Regions from separate parts of the Nocardia sp. NPDC101769 genome, predicted to be linked through region 1. Evidence: riboswitches for the same ligand, from Rfam matches in the RefSeq annotation. Region 1 holds a riboswitch; each other region holds the start of a gene.

Region 1 (4,421 bases):
GGATATGACAGAGGCACGAGTGTGGTCGGTAACCACGACGACGCCAACCGAGGAAGACGCACAGAATATCGCTCGCACGGTGGTGGCCGAACGTCTCGCCGCCGGCGCTGAGGTGACCGGACCAGCGATGTCGGTGTTCTGGCATCTGGACCAGCTCGGCGAGGGCCAGGAATGGCGAGTGACACTGAAGACGGCAGCAGCGGTCAGGGACAAGCTCGCTGGGCGAATCCTCGAGCTGCACCCATGGGCCGGTGGGCCGGAGATCATCGCAACACCCGTCGAGTGGGCGATCGACGGCTACGTGAAATGGGTCGAAAAGATCACAGCTGCACCGGAATAGGGTGCCCGCGCGCCAGCTGCCCTCAGCTGGCGCGTCGCATGGAGTTGACCGCTCGACCCGGAGACCGGGCGCGATCCTCACGCAATGCCCATGCGATATCCGACACCCCGGACATTGAGGACCCAGTCACTGGACCCCAGCTTGCTTCGAATGGTGCAGACATGGGTGTCGACCGTCCTACGCGACCAGGAGTTGTCCCAGATCTCCTGCATGATCCGCTCACGTGGCACCACCGCGCCCGCGTTCGAGGCCAGCAGATACAGCAGGTCGAATTCCTTGAAGGTCAGCTCGATTCGCCTCTCGTAGAGTCTGACCTGCCTCGATGCGTCATCGATGTGCAGCGGGCCGTACTCGATGGCACCGGTCGAGCGCGCGGACAGCTCGCTGCTCCGGATGGCCGCCTCGATCCGAGCCATCAGCTCACCGATGTGATACGGCTTCACCACATAGTCATCGGCGCCCGCCTCCAGCGTGAGCACGGGGTCGAGTTCGGACTCCCGAGCCGTAGCCACGACGATCGGAACGGTGCTGAGCTCCCGGATCGAGCGCACCACATTCAGCCCGCCCCTGTCCCTCCGGTCGATATCGAGCAGCACAACATCCGCGGGTTCGTGCGAATCCGCAGCCCGCGCACCGGTTTCGGCTCTCCGGGAGCTGCCCTTCCATGCCAGCGCCCGGCTCAGTTCCGCCAGATCGGCGTTCTTGCTTTCCACGATCAACACCCGCCGACCCCCGAAAGACCCGGTACCGCCGATCGAAATGATCGGTAGTCGATCGACGATGCGGGATACCGCAGCCGACTGCCCCATTGGAACTAGCTCTCCTCATGAGAATTGGATAACTCGAATTGGGCATACGAAATCCCGGATCGGTTGCGACACAGCGCAATCCGGTCCAGAACCCACCGTGTCGGCTATGCGGCGACGGTGTCCGACTCGGCCCGTTCGGGCATCAGGGCGGCGGTGCGCTCCCACGGTGCGGGCCGGGGGAAGTAGTGCTCGAGGAAGCACCGCACTCGCGACGCGCGGTGAGATTCCTCGACCTCGGGGAAGCTGCTGTCGTTGAGGCAGAAGAAGTCGGCGTCGCGGCGAACCGACAGGATTCCGAGCTGGTCGAGACCGTCGAAGGTCGTGGTGTCGACGTAGCGCACCCAAGCGGTTTCGTGCCGGACCGCCCGGCCGGTCAGCAGGGCGTAGTAGTGGTAGAGGGAGTTGGTCACGGAGATGTCGGTGGCCGAGCGGAAAGGGCTGGCCTGTGTCCTGGCGAAGTCCTCGGCGAACTCCCGCTCCATTTCCAGTAGTACGCTGCGGCGCAGCGGTGTGGGCGCGTGTTCCAGGTGGCGGGTGATCACGTGCCCGAATCGATGCCGCAGCAGCGCCCGGTTCACCCGCGCTCCGTTCTCGAATCCGCTGCGCTGCTCGGTATTCGGTCCGGTGCCGATCCGGAGATCGGATTCGATGAACCGGCTGATGCCCCCGGAGGTGAAGAACATCTCCGGCGCGACGGGACGGCCGAAGAACATGTCGTCGTTGGCGTAGATGAAATGCTCGCTCAGCCCGGGAATGTGCTGCAGCTGCGTCTCGATGGCGTGCGAGTTGAAGGTCGGCAGACTGTTCGGGTCCGAGAAGTGTTCCGCCGCACGGACAATCGTCACCTTCGGATCGTCGGCGAGCCAGTTGGGCGGAGTCGAGTCTGTGGCGATGAAGATCCGGTGCACCCACGGCGCGTATTCGTGCACCGACCGCAACGCGAAACGCAGCTCATCGATCTGGCGGGTGCGCGCCGGAGCGGCGTCGCCCTCGCCGAGGCTGACGCCGACCGCGGCGGCGGCGCGGCGCGCGGCCAGTGCCGGGTCATTGCCGTCGACCCAGGAGAACACGATGTCGATGGGGAATCCGATGTCGCCCGCATGCGGTTCGAACATCCCCTCCAGGGACACCCAGTCGCTGCCGTACCGCTGGATCTGCGCAAGTTCCAGGTCTGCGGCCGGAAAGCTGGTGCGGGTCAACGCATTCGGGCGAGGGCAGCGCACCTCCTCGTCGCCGAACTCCCAGAATTCGACATCAATGGAGCCCGGGCCCCCGTCGGCCCGCAACAACGGGGCGACCAGTCCCCGGAACTGCTCGCCCAGTGCCAGCGCGGGCTCGCCGTCCGCCGTCCTGATCAGCAGGAACCGAATATTGTTCGCGAGCAGTACGCCACGAGTGAGCAGCAGATTCTCCACCGCGGTCCGCTCGGTGCCGCCTCCGGCCACCGGAACGCATGTCATCAGGTTCTTCATTCGTCACACCTACCTACGGACTCAACAGGTCTCAGGGAACGCACGAAGGAGTGTCTGCGCGAAAGACTTCAGATGTCGCGCGCAACCCCACACGTTGAGCTTCGGCACTGAACGACGTATCCCTGCCGGAGATCCGGCGGGAAGCCACTTGGGATCAGCCCTTAATCCGGGAAGATCTGTCCTGAGCTTGGGCGTCTCTCGACGTCGTGAGATCAGTGGCCTGTGTTCGAAAAGGAGCCTCACCTAACGAGGTGCAGCACCGACTATAGCCGCAGCCTCGAACACTTGCCCCTGGTAACCGTTGTCACACCGGGCCCGGTTGACTCCGGCCATCGAGTGATGACAAGCTGACGGCCGCAATCAGCACCTCGCTAGGCGAGGCTCCTGTATGAACACAGGCCACTGATCCGACGACGTCGAGAGACGCCCAGGATCAGGACAGGTTTCCCCGGATTAAGGGGTAACCCCAGGTGGCTTCCCGCCCAAAGGGATACGTCGTGCAGTGCCGAAGCTCTGACGAGAGGGGTGCGCGTCGGTGGCATCGGGCCGCCGACAACTCCTCGTGTGCCCCGTGCAGCCATACCAGGCCCAGGCCCCGAGGAGGTGAGGACGACGGCCATGACTTCCACCGATGGTCCGTATCCAAGTCCTTCCGAATCAGGGCAACGCCATCCGGCACCCAGCCACGGGTAGGCCGGCCAGCAGAGTCCGATTCGACTCTTCCCTGCGCGCTGCCCTGCGGCACAAGAATCCCGATTTCGAATCTCGAAAGTCTTACCGATGCGGAAAACCCCCGCCGGCGCGGTCGTGCGCCGCGAAAGCTCATTCCGACCGTGGCGGCTGGGCGCCGCAACCGGCCTGCTCGCCTTCGCCGTGATCCAAGCGGCCCCCCTCGACGCGTCGGCCGCGCCCGTGAGCCCGGCCCGACCCGCCCTACCGCCGACGGAACTGGCCGAGCGGATGCGGTCCGCGATCCAGGACGCCTCCCCCGGCACCGAGGTCGGCATCGACGTCATCGACACCGCCACCGGCGCCACGCTCGCCGAACTCGACACCGATCAGCAGTTCTACACCGCGTCGGTGGTCAAACTGCTGATTGCAATCGACGCACTGCACAGACAAGTCTGGCAAGCGGATTCGGCCACCTCGACCATGCTCGACCGAATGCTGTCCGCCAGCGACGACGACATCGCCGATCAACTGTGGTGCGACAACGGCGGCACCGCGATTGTGAGCCGGATGATCGATTTGATCGGGCTCACCGGTACCCGGCCACCGAACGACCCCTCCGAATGGGGCGAAACCCTCACCACGCCAAGGGACGTCGTCAGCGTCTACCGCTACCTGAGCACTGCGGTCCCCGCACCGGCCCGCGAGGTCATCATGAACGGATTGCGCAACGCCAGCCGTATCGCCGCCGACGGCACCGACCAATACTTCGGCATCCCAGACGCTTTTCCCCGCGCACCCCGGGCGATCAAGCAGGGCTGGATGGCGCTCGATACCTCGACGACCATGAACACCAGCGGCCTCGTCGGCACCGGATCCGACCACCTGCTGCGCTTCACGATCGTGGTGCTGACCACCCAACCCGCGGGGATCAGCTGGACCGCAGGCGGTTCGGCGCTCACGGCCGGCCTGACCGTGTTGCACGATGCCACGACACCGTCGGCGGAGCGCGATTCATCGTGACCCTTCCTTACATCCACAGCCGCGCTCGGAACGGGGTCCATGACCTCCGATATCCGGGGCTGTCCTGCGAAAACGGCCATCCCACCGGATAATCGAGGCGTGTCCGAC
Region 2 (4,421 bases), on a different contig from region 1:
CACCTACTTCACCAACCCGCGCTACCTGGCCGTGCCACAGACGTGGTCCGAGGCCGCCCCCGCTGTCGTGGCCGCCTACCGTGCCGACTCCGCACTCTGCCCCGGCGACCCCGGCTTCGACTCCGTCATCACCGAACTCGCCTCCCGCAGCCCGGAATTCGCCCGCCTCTGGTCCCGCCACGATGTCGGCCCGGCCCGGCAGGCGGTCAACGCCCTGCAACACCCCGAGGCCGGTGAACTCCACTTCGACGCCACCACCCTCACCCTCGCCGACCGATCCGACCGCCACCTGGTCCTCTACAACCCCCGCGCCGGCACCGACACTGCCGCCCGCCTCGACCAGCTCCACCGTCTCCGCCTCGCCCCACCCGCCTGAGCCGGCAGTGACGACTCCCTGATCCTGATCGCGTGGCTCCCGGCGGGTGAGCGTCGCTTTGTATCGGAATCGCCGAATGGTCTCGAATGTTGTTCCGGCCGTGTGGATCCCGCAGAGCACACGTTCTGTATCGCGTTCGTGGGCCACGGCCGAGCCATGTTGGCCCTGCTCACATTTCCGGTGATGCATGCAGCGCTAACTCGACTCTGGCGGCCATCGTCGAAGGCAACGGCGCCCTGGACCCGGTTCGGCCACATCGCTCGGCAAGGTGGTGGTGGCACACCCACGATAGATGCGCACTGTTTACCCACAGTGCGGCCCGGCAGGCTGAAGTCATGACACACAACGGGTTTCGGTTCCAGGACAAGGTCGCGCTCATCACCGGCGGTAGCAGTGGGATGGGGCTGGCCGCTGCGCGGCGGCTCCTCGGGGAGGGGGCGTGGGTGATCGTCACCGGGCGTGACAAGGACCGGCTCGATACCGCGGTGGCCGAGCTGGGGGAGCGGGCGGTCGGGGTGGCCGGGGACGCTACCGTGGCCGAGGATCTCGAGGCGCTGGCGCGGGTGGTGTCCGAGCGGTTCGGGCGGCTGGATGTGGTGTTCGTGAATGCGGGAATCGGTGCGTTCCAGCCGGTTTCGGCGGTCACCGCCGGCGAATTCGATCGGGTGGTGGGGATCAATTTCAAGGCCGCGTTCTTCACCGTGCGGCAGGTGCTGCCGATGCTGGTCGACGGGGGTGCGATCGTCCTCAACGCCTCCTTCGCCTCGTATCGGGGCGCGCCCGGCGCCGCACTGTATTCGGCGACGAAGGCGGCGGTGCAGAGTCTGACGCGGACGCTGGCGGCGGAGTTGGCGCCACGCGGGATTCGGGTGAACTCGGTGAGCCCGGGCTACATCGACACCCCCGCCTTCCGGGCCGAGGCCTCCGCCGCAGCGCAGGCCGCCGCGGGGGCGCGGGTGGCGCTCGGGCGGGTCGGCGACAGCGACGAGGTGGCCGCCGCCGTCGCGTTCCTGGCCTCCGGGGAGGCGTCCTACATCACCGGTCAGGACCTGCTCGTCGATGGCGGCCTGACCACGGTGGTCCCGTCGGCGATGGTGTGAATCAGCAGGCGCGCAGGTCGGCGGTCTCGAAATTCAGCTCGCCGGCCACCACCGGCAGGTCGGCGCGACCGTCGTTGCCGTACACCAGCTCCGGCGGACCCGCGATCGCGCCCCACCGACGCATCCGGCAGCGGCACCGCGAGCGGGGTCGGCGTATCCGACCGCAGCGCGAGGTTCACTCCTCGGCCGCTGCCAGCTGCGGCACCGTGCGCCACCCGACGCTGGTCACCGACGGCTCCAGGCTCAACCGGCTCACCGCGGCCTCCATCTGCCGGTCGTCGCGGCGGTCACCGGTCAGCTCCGCCCGCACCTGCACCCGGCCCGGGGAGGTGTCGTGGCTCGAGATCGACACCAGCCGGAAGTCGGTGCGCGTCAGCGACTGCACCAGCAGTGCCCGCACATGCGCCTCGTGCGCGTCGTCGGTGTCGGCGTGGAAGCCGTACAACGCCTCCTGCACCTCGACCTCGTCGATACCGGGGCGATCCACCGTGCGCGCCACCGTGCGCAGCGCGGTATTGACCACCACCACCGCCACCGTGCCCGCCACCGCGGTCGAATACATGCCCGCACCCGCGAGCGCACCCACCGCCGCCGCACACCACAGCGTCGCCGCGGTGTTCAGGCCGCGGATATTGAACCCGTCGCGCAGGATCACACCCGCGCCCAGGAACCCGATACCCGAAACGATCTGCGCCGCAACACGAGTCGGATCCGCCGACGCACCGTTGAAGCCGTGCGCGGACAGCAGCACGAACAAGGTCGCCCCGGCGGCGACCAGCGAATTCGTGCGCAGTCCCGCCATCCGGGCCCGGAACTGACGCTCGAACCCGATCACCGCGCCCAACCCGACACCCGTGCCGAGTCGCAGCAGCATTTCCCACGTGGTCATCTCGATCTCCCAGCGCATGACGGCGCACTCCGGACTCGGACGCTACCGGGGTACAGGTAGCGGCCAGAGGATTGCAGGAGTGTCGCCGAGTGAACGATTGGCTAACGGAACGCGCTCCGGTCCATCGGGCACGACCACCACCTCCTCGACGCCACACGCACGCATGCCGGGGGAGTGGGACCGGCGTGAACTCGCCGGTACGGGTACCACCCCTCGTAAGACCTTCAGCACTCCACGGCGTAAACCCGCCACGGATGGCGGGAGCCGGTCGGGGCATCCCCTTAGCTCGGGGAAACCTGTCCTGATCCGGGGCGTCTCTCGACGTTCGGGATCGCCGGCCTGTATCCGTGAAGGAGCCTCAGCTAACGACGGCACCTTGCGCCCAGAAGTAAACACCGGCCCGCCACGATCGGCAACCCGACGTGAGCGCCGTCGCATTCGTGCAGCCGCTAGCGTCGCGCCTCGACCGCGACCCGCGCCACCAGCCGCACCACACACAGCACCGCCACCGACACGGCGAAGATCTGCACCGCAGCCAGCAGACCGGTCGCGCCCGCCAGCAGGCCGACACCGATGACCGGGCCGCCGCTGCCGCAGTAGGCCATCACGAAATAGGTCGACAGCACATCGGCGTGACGATCGGCAGGCGCGGCCGCATTGATCGCGGTCAATCCCGACAGGAACACCAGGCCGTGACCGGCCCCGGCCAGCACGGTCGCGAATAACAGCAACGGCAGCGAGGAGACCGCGCCCGCGCCCGCCAGCAGCACCAGACCCACCGCCAGCAGCGGGAAGCCGGTGAAGTCCAGGGCCCGTTCGGGTTTTCCGTAGCCGACCAGCTGCGCCACCGCCCACGCCGTGGGCAGCAGCGCGGCCGCCGCACCACCGATCACCAGATTCGTACTGCCCGACAGGGTCGCGGCATAGGTCGGGATCAGGGTGAGGAAGACGCCGACCACCGCGAAACCCAGGAACGCGCCCGTGCCCGCGGCCGCGAAGACCGCACCCATCCCGGCCGGGATACTCGGCCGTCGCGGCCGCCACCGGCTGACCACCGCGGTCTCGGGCAGCGCCGCCATCGCCACCACGGCCGGAACCAGCAGCGCCAGTTCCACCATGAACGGTGTCACGTACGGAGCCGGAAGATATTGCGCCAGAACAGCTCCCAGCACCGGACCCAGACCCATACCGCCCGCCGAGGCCACCGCCGACACCAGCGCGGCCCGGCGGCGGCTACCGTGCGGCTCCAGCTCGGTCAGTGCGGCGGTGAGCGCACCCGAGGCCGCCCCGACCGCCAGCCCCTGCAGGATTCGGGCCGCGAACAACCACGCCACATCGGTGGCCAGTGCGAAACCCAGCGTGCCCAGCGCCGCCAGCACCAGCGCGGGCAGCAGAATCCGGCGTCGCCCCAGCACATCCGAGGCCGGACCGGCGATCAGCAGCGCGGGAATCAGCACCCCCATGTAGACCGCGAACACCAGCGTCATCACCAGTGGCGAGAACCCGAACCGATGCGCATAACCGTGATACAGCGGCGTGGCCACATTCGTGCCCGTCAACAGGATCAACAGCGTGTAGGCGGTGCCCCGGAACCGCGCAGCGCTCCCGGGCGGTGAATCCTGCGGGGCGGCAGCGCGATCGGAAGCGGCTGCGGTGGATTGCTCGATGGTCATGGCGTCCTCCCGGCACAGACATGTTCGGTATTTCCGAACATAACAGGATGTTCGGAATTTGTGAACATGCGGACTAGTCTGGACACCATGGCGAGCCGAACCGCGACCGAACTGGTCCACCCCGACCGCGACGAACTGCGGTTCACCACCGTGCTGGCCGCCCTCGCCGACCCCGTCCGGCTCACCATCGTCACCCGCCTGGCCGCCGCCGAGAACGGCGAACTGGCCTGCACCACCTTCGATCTGCCGATCAGCAAATCCACCCAGAGCGGGCACTTCAAGACCCTGCGCGAAGCCGGCGTCATCCGTCAGCGCGACGAGGGCACCCGCCGCCTCAACCGGCTGCGCACCGAGGATCTCGAAGCCCGCTTCCCCGGCCTGCT
Region 3 (4,421 bases), on a different contig from region 1:
CCGGCCTCCACGACCTCGCCGACCAGGGTGGCGTTCCACGCGCCGCCGAACGCGGTGATCGCGCCGACCACATATCCGGGGGCGATCGCGGGCAGTATCAACGACTTCCAGCGCTGCACGCCGTGCACGCCGAGATCGTCCATGGCCTCGCGCAGGTCCGTCGGGATCTGCCCGGCCGCCGCGATCACATTGAACAGCACGTACCACTGCGCACCCAGTGCCATCAGCGCGATGCCGCCGATATTCAGTGAGATGCCGGTGTAGGTGAGCGCCGCGATGACGAAGATGAACAAGAACTGGGCCGGGAAACTGGCCAGTACCTGCACCACCGGCTGAGCGAACCGGCAGATGCGCGGATTCATCCCGATCCACACGCCGACCGGCACCCACACGATGGTGGAGACCACCAGCAGCACTATCACGCGGCCGAGGCTGGCCAGCCCCATGAGCGAGGTCGGCCCGAATTCGGCCAGTCCCACGGTTCTTTCGAAGTAGGAGGCGAGTGCCCAGGTGCTCCAGGCGAGCGCGGCGAAGAGCAGTCCGAAGAAGAGCACATCGCCGATGCGGCTGCCCGCGCGCTCGTCGTAGGCGGAACGGGTGCTGCGCCCGAAGACGCGCATGAGGCGATCGACCCGCTCGCCGACCGGCCGTAGCACCCGAGCCAGCCGACCCGGGACCGTGCTGCGCCGCAGCAGGTCGAGCACGAGACTCCGTGGGGCCTGTGCACTTTCGGTGTGCTCCACCCGGAATCGCTCCGACCACGCCGTGAGCGGCCGCCAGAACACCACGTTCACCAAGACGATGGTGAGCACCATGACCAGCGCACCCACCACGAGGTTGCCGACCTCGGCCTCGGAGGTGGCCGCCGCGATGAAACTACCCATGCCGGGCAGCGCCTCGTCCCGGCCGGATACCGTGATGACCTCCGAGGCCGCGAGCATGAACCACGCGCCGCCGAAGCTCATCATGCCGTTCCAGATCATCGGCACCATGGCCGTCGGCACCTCCAGCTGCCACAGCCGCTGCCAGCGGGTGAGCCGCATCATGCGGGCCGAATCATCCAGCTCCCGGGGCATATTGCGCAACGCCTGGTAATAGGCGAAGGTCATGTTCCAGGCCTGCGCGGTGAAGATGGCGAAGATGCACGCCGCCTCCGCGCCCAGATACGAGCCGTGGAACAGGCCCACGAACGCGGTGACCGTGATCGAGACCAGGGCCAGCACCGGCACCGACTGCAGCACGTCGAGCGCCGGGATGAACACCTTCTCGGCCCGGCGCGAGCGCGCCGCCCACTGGCCGACGATCAGTGTGAAGAGGATGGACGCCGCCAGGCCGATGAACATACGTAGCGTGGTGCGGGCCGCGTAATAGGGTAGGTTCGCGGGATCGGTTGATACGGTCTCGGTTCCGGTATCCGGCGTCCAGGGCACCGACATGTCCCGAAACAGCCGCAGCACCAGCAGGATCAGCAGCACACCCGCGCCGATGATCAGGTAGTCCACCGCTCGGAGCCGCCCGCGTGCCCGCGGCACCTCGGGAGTCGTCTTGGGCCGGTCCGGAATTGCCAATTCAAGAGTCATTGCTGTTCACCTCGCTCCGAGCGGCGTCGTCGCAACTCAGTTGGTCGATTCGGCGGCGACCGCGGGCGGTGCGGTCATGACGTTGAAGGCGTGCACGGCCGAGGCCAGCACCGCCGGTGCGCCGACGAGCAGGTTGAAAACCACGACGCCTATCCCGGCCCCGGCCACCGCGCCCTCCAGACAGCCGGTGACGGCGCCGGGAATCGCCAACGTGCCCAACGTCAATGCGCCGACCGCGAGACCCTGGCCCGCGCCCAGCAGGACGCAGCCCAGCGGCGCGCCGATGACGGCACCCAGCAGCGTGCCCACCGCCAGGGCCACGGTGAGCTCATTGTTGACATTCTGGAAGACGGCATTCATCCGATCCTCGAAGCTGTCGGGATCGGCGATCTGCTGTGCCGCAGGGCCTTCGGCTTGCGCCTCCGCGGCGGCGTACAGCTCCGCGGCGATGCGTCGTTCCTCGGTGCCGACCGGTCGGGCCCGATCCGGGCGCGGGGTGAGGGTGGCGCTGTCGCCGTCGATGCGGGCGTCGATCGGGTACGTCGTGTCCTGCTTCGTGATGGTCAGCGGGATAACCCCCACCACCACGCCCTGCGGGTCGAGGATCTGCAGCTGGTCGGTAGTGGTTCGGAGCGTGCCGAGGTCGGTGCGCAGCACCACCGATCGGTCCACGATCCGGGCGTCGCCGGACACGGCCTGAACTGTCACGGCGTCGGCGAGCCGGACGTCCGATCCGGGTGCCGCGGCCGAAACGGCGGCCGGGGCGACCAGTCCGGCGGTGGTGATCGCCGCGGTGGCGAAGGCGAGCAAGCGAATTCTCATCGGGATGTTTCCCCTCGGGATATCGCTGCCCGCATCGGTTTCCGGGCAGCATCGAATACCGTCCGGCACGGTGGCGCCGACGGGTCGGACATATATGCGAATCTCCGAATTCATTCGTAAAATGTGCATGCGAATAGTCCGGTGCCGCGCGGGCGGCATCGTGATATCGGAGAATTACGTGCGTCGAGATATCGACGCGGTGTTGGTGTGCTGGCTAGCGGCCCGGACCGAGGCGGAGGGGCCGGCCCGGAGATCCCGGGTCATCATCGGGTGCCATCTTGCTACCCGACCTCCTCACTGGTAGAACGCGATTCGTCAACGCACGGGGGGAGGTCGCCCGGAACTCTCGAGGCGGACGCACACCCCTCTCGTCAGAGTTTTGGCACTGCACGACGTGTTCCGAATCGGAAAGCCACTTTGGATTACCCCTTGATCCGGAGAAATCTGTCCTAACCTTGGGCGTCTCTCGACGTCGTCAGATCAGTGGCCTGTGTTCGTGCAGGAGCCTCGCCTATCGAGGTGCAACAGGGAACCTAGTTAAAGACTCGGTAAAAGTCAAAACCGCTATTCGCATATCGGCGAGCGCTATGTCACAGCGGCGCACCGGACCGTCGATCGCACATTTCAGATGTGTCGCCGACGTTGGTCGGCGTGGTGAGACCCCTGTTCGAGCGGGAGGACGGCGACCGGTGTGATCGTGCCCCACAGCGAACCGTCAGCGTCCATGGCCGCGGCATCCGGGGCCCGCGTCGCCGGTGGGGGGTGGCGCTGTCGACCACCCCGCCGTACCTGGCTATGCGGTGACTCCGACGATCACAATTCTCATTCTTCGACTGCGACGGACGCCGCTGATAGGGCACCGGCACGCCGTGCCAGTTGCCGACCGCCGAGTACGACCGCGGCGATGGCGGTCACGCCGAGCAGCGCGCCGGTGACGAGGACGCCGGTCACCGATGTGAAGCTGACGATCACGCCGCCGGTGAGCGCGCCGACGGCGACGGCCAGGTTGTACATGGCGGTATTGAGCGCGGTCGCGGCCTCGGGATGATCGGGGGCGGCCTGCAGGATCCAGGTCTGCACGCCGACCGGAATCGCGCCGAATGCCGTGCCCCACACCAGCAGTGCCATGATGCCGATGACGGGTGTGGTCGCGATGAGTGGGAAGAGCGCGAGTGTCGCCGCCAGCAGCGCGGCGGCGACGACCAGGGCGCGCCGCGGGTCGCGGCCGGCGGCGGCGCCGCCCGCGAAGGTTCCGGCCACGCCCGCCAGGCCGAAGGCCAGCTGCGCGGGCCCGATTGCCGCGGCGCCCAGACCGGAGATGTCCTGCAGCATGGGCCGGACGAAGGTGAATGCCGCCCAATGCCCGCCCACGAGAAGGAAGGTGGCGATGACTCCGGCGCGGACGGCCGGTGTGCGCAACTGCCGCGCCAGGGCGCGGGGGCGGACCACCTCGGTGGCGGGCAGGGGCGGTAGCAGCAGCCGCAGCGCGAGGGCGACCACCGCGCCGAATCCGGCCAGTGCGGCGAAGGCGACGCGCCAGCCGCTCAGATTGCCGATCAGCGTCGCGGCAGGCACTCCCAGCACGTTGGCCGCTGTCGCACCGCCGAATGCGAGCGATATCGCTCGTGGAATGTGGTGCGCGGGAACCAATCTGACCGCGCACGAGGCGGCCAGTGCCCAGAAGCCGCCGATGGCGATGCCGGCGACGGCACGTGCGGCGAGCAGGATCGCGAAGTCCGGCGCCAGCGCCGAGACCGCTGTCGCGGCCAGCATGAGCCCGATCAGCCCGAGCAGGACCGTACGCCGGTCCGATCCTCCGATCGCGACGGGCAGGGTGGACGCGGCCGCCGCAGCCATGAGTCCGGGCAGCGTGATCGTCAATGCGACCGCGCCGGGAGAGACGTCGAAGGTGTGACCGATGGGGGTGAGCAGGCCGACCGGCATGGCCTCCACGGTGACCATCGCGAAGGTGGCGGTGGATACTGCTGCTACGGACAGCCAATTGCGGATCGGAGTTCC

The links. Region 1 has a riboswitch for magnesium ahead of ACIRRA_RS14995 (stealth conserved region 3 domain-containing protein). Riboswitches for the same ligand answer to the same signal wherever they lie in the genome.
Region 2: another riboswitch for magnesium. It lies ahead of ACIRRA_RS34940 (MgtC/SapB family protein); the one in region 1 lies ahead of ACIRRA_RS14995 (stealth conserved region 3 domain-containing protein).
Region 3: another riboswitch for magnesium. It lies ahead of ACIRRA_RS03715 (hypothetical protein); the one in region 1 lies ahead of ACIRRA_RS14995 (stealth conserved region 3 domain-containing protein).

What each region holds. Positions count from the first base shown of each region.
Region 1 covers NZ_JBIWMX010000007.1:262,990-267,410, forward strand. Annotated here, with positions in the region: gene cutA (divalent-cation tolerance protein CutA) at 1-340, shown strand, start outside; gene ACIRRA_RS14990 (response regulator transcription factor) at 418-1,053, opposite strand; gene ACIRRA_RS14995 (stealth conserved region 3 domain-containing protein) at 1,254-2,621, opposite strand; M-box (ykoK) riboswitch at 2,701-2,879, opposite strand; M-box (ykoK) riboswitch at 2,982-3,153, shown strand; gene ACIRRA_RS15000 (hypothetical protein) at 3,402-4,313, shown strand; gene ACIRRA_RS15005 (SHOCT domain-containing protein) at 4,413-4,421, shown strand, end outside.
Region 2 covers NZ_JBIWMX010000030.1:39,203-43,623, forward strand. Annotated here, with positions in the region: gene ACIRRA_RS34925 (helix-turn-helix transcriptional regulator) at 1-376, shown strand, start outside; gene ACIRRA_RS34930 (SDR family NAD(P)-dependent oxidoreductase) at 712-1,476, shown strand; gene ACIRRA_RS34935 (hypothetical protein) at 1,478-1,600, opposite strand; gene ACIRRA_RS34940 (MgtC/SapB family protein) at 1,652-2,365, opposite strand; M-box (ykoK) riboswitch at 2,567-2,742, opposite strand; gene ACIRRA_RS34945 (MFS transporter) at 2,815-4,038, opposite strand; gene ACIRRA_RS34950 (ArsR/SmtB family transcription factor) at 4,126-4,421, shown strand, end outside.
Region 3 covers NZ_JBIWMX010000002.1:172,157-176,577, reverse strand. Annotated here, with positions in the region: gene ACIRRA_RS03720 (ABC transporter permease) at 1-1,580, opposite strand, end outside; gene ACIRRA_RS03715 (hypothetical protein) at 1,617-2,402, opposite strand; M-box (ykoK) riboswitch at 2,759-2,928, opposite strand; gene ACIRRA_RS03710 (MFS transporter) at 3,225-4,421, opposite strand, start outside.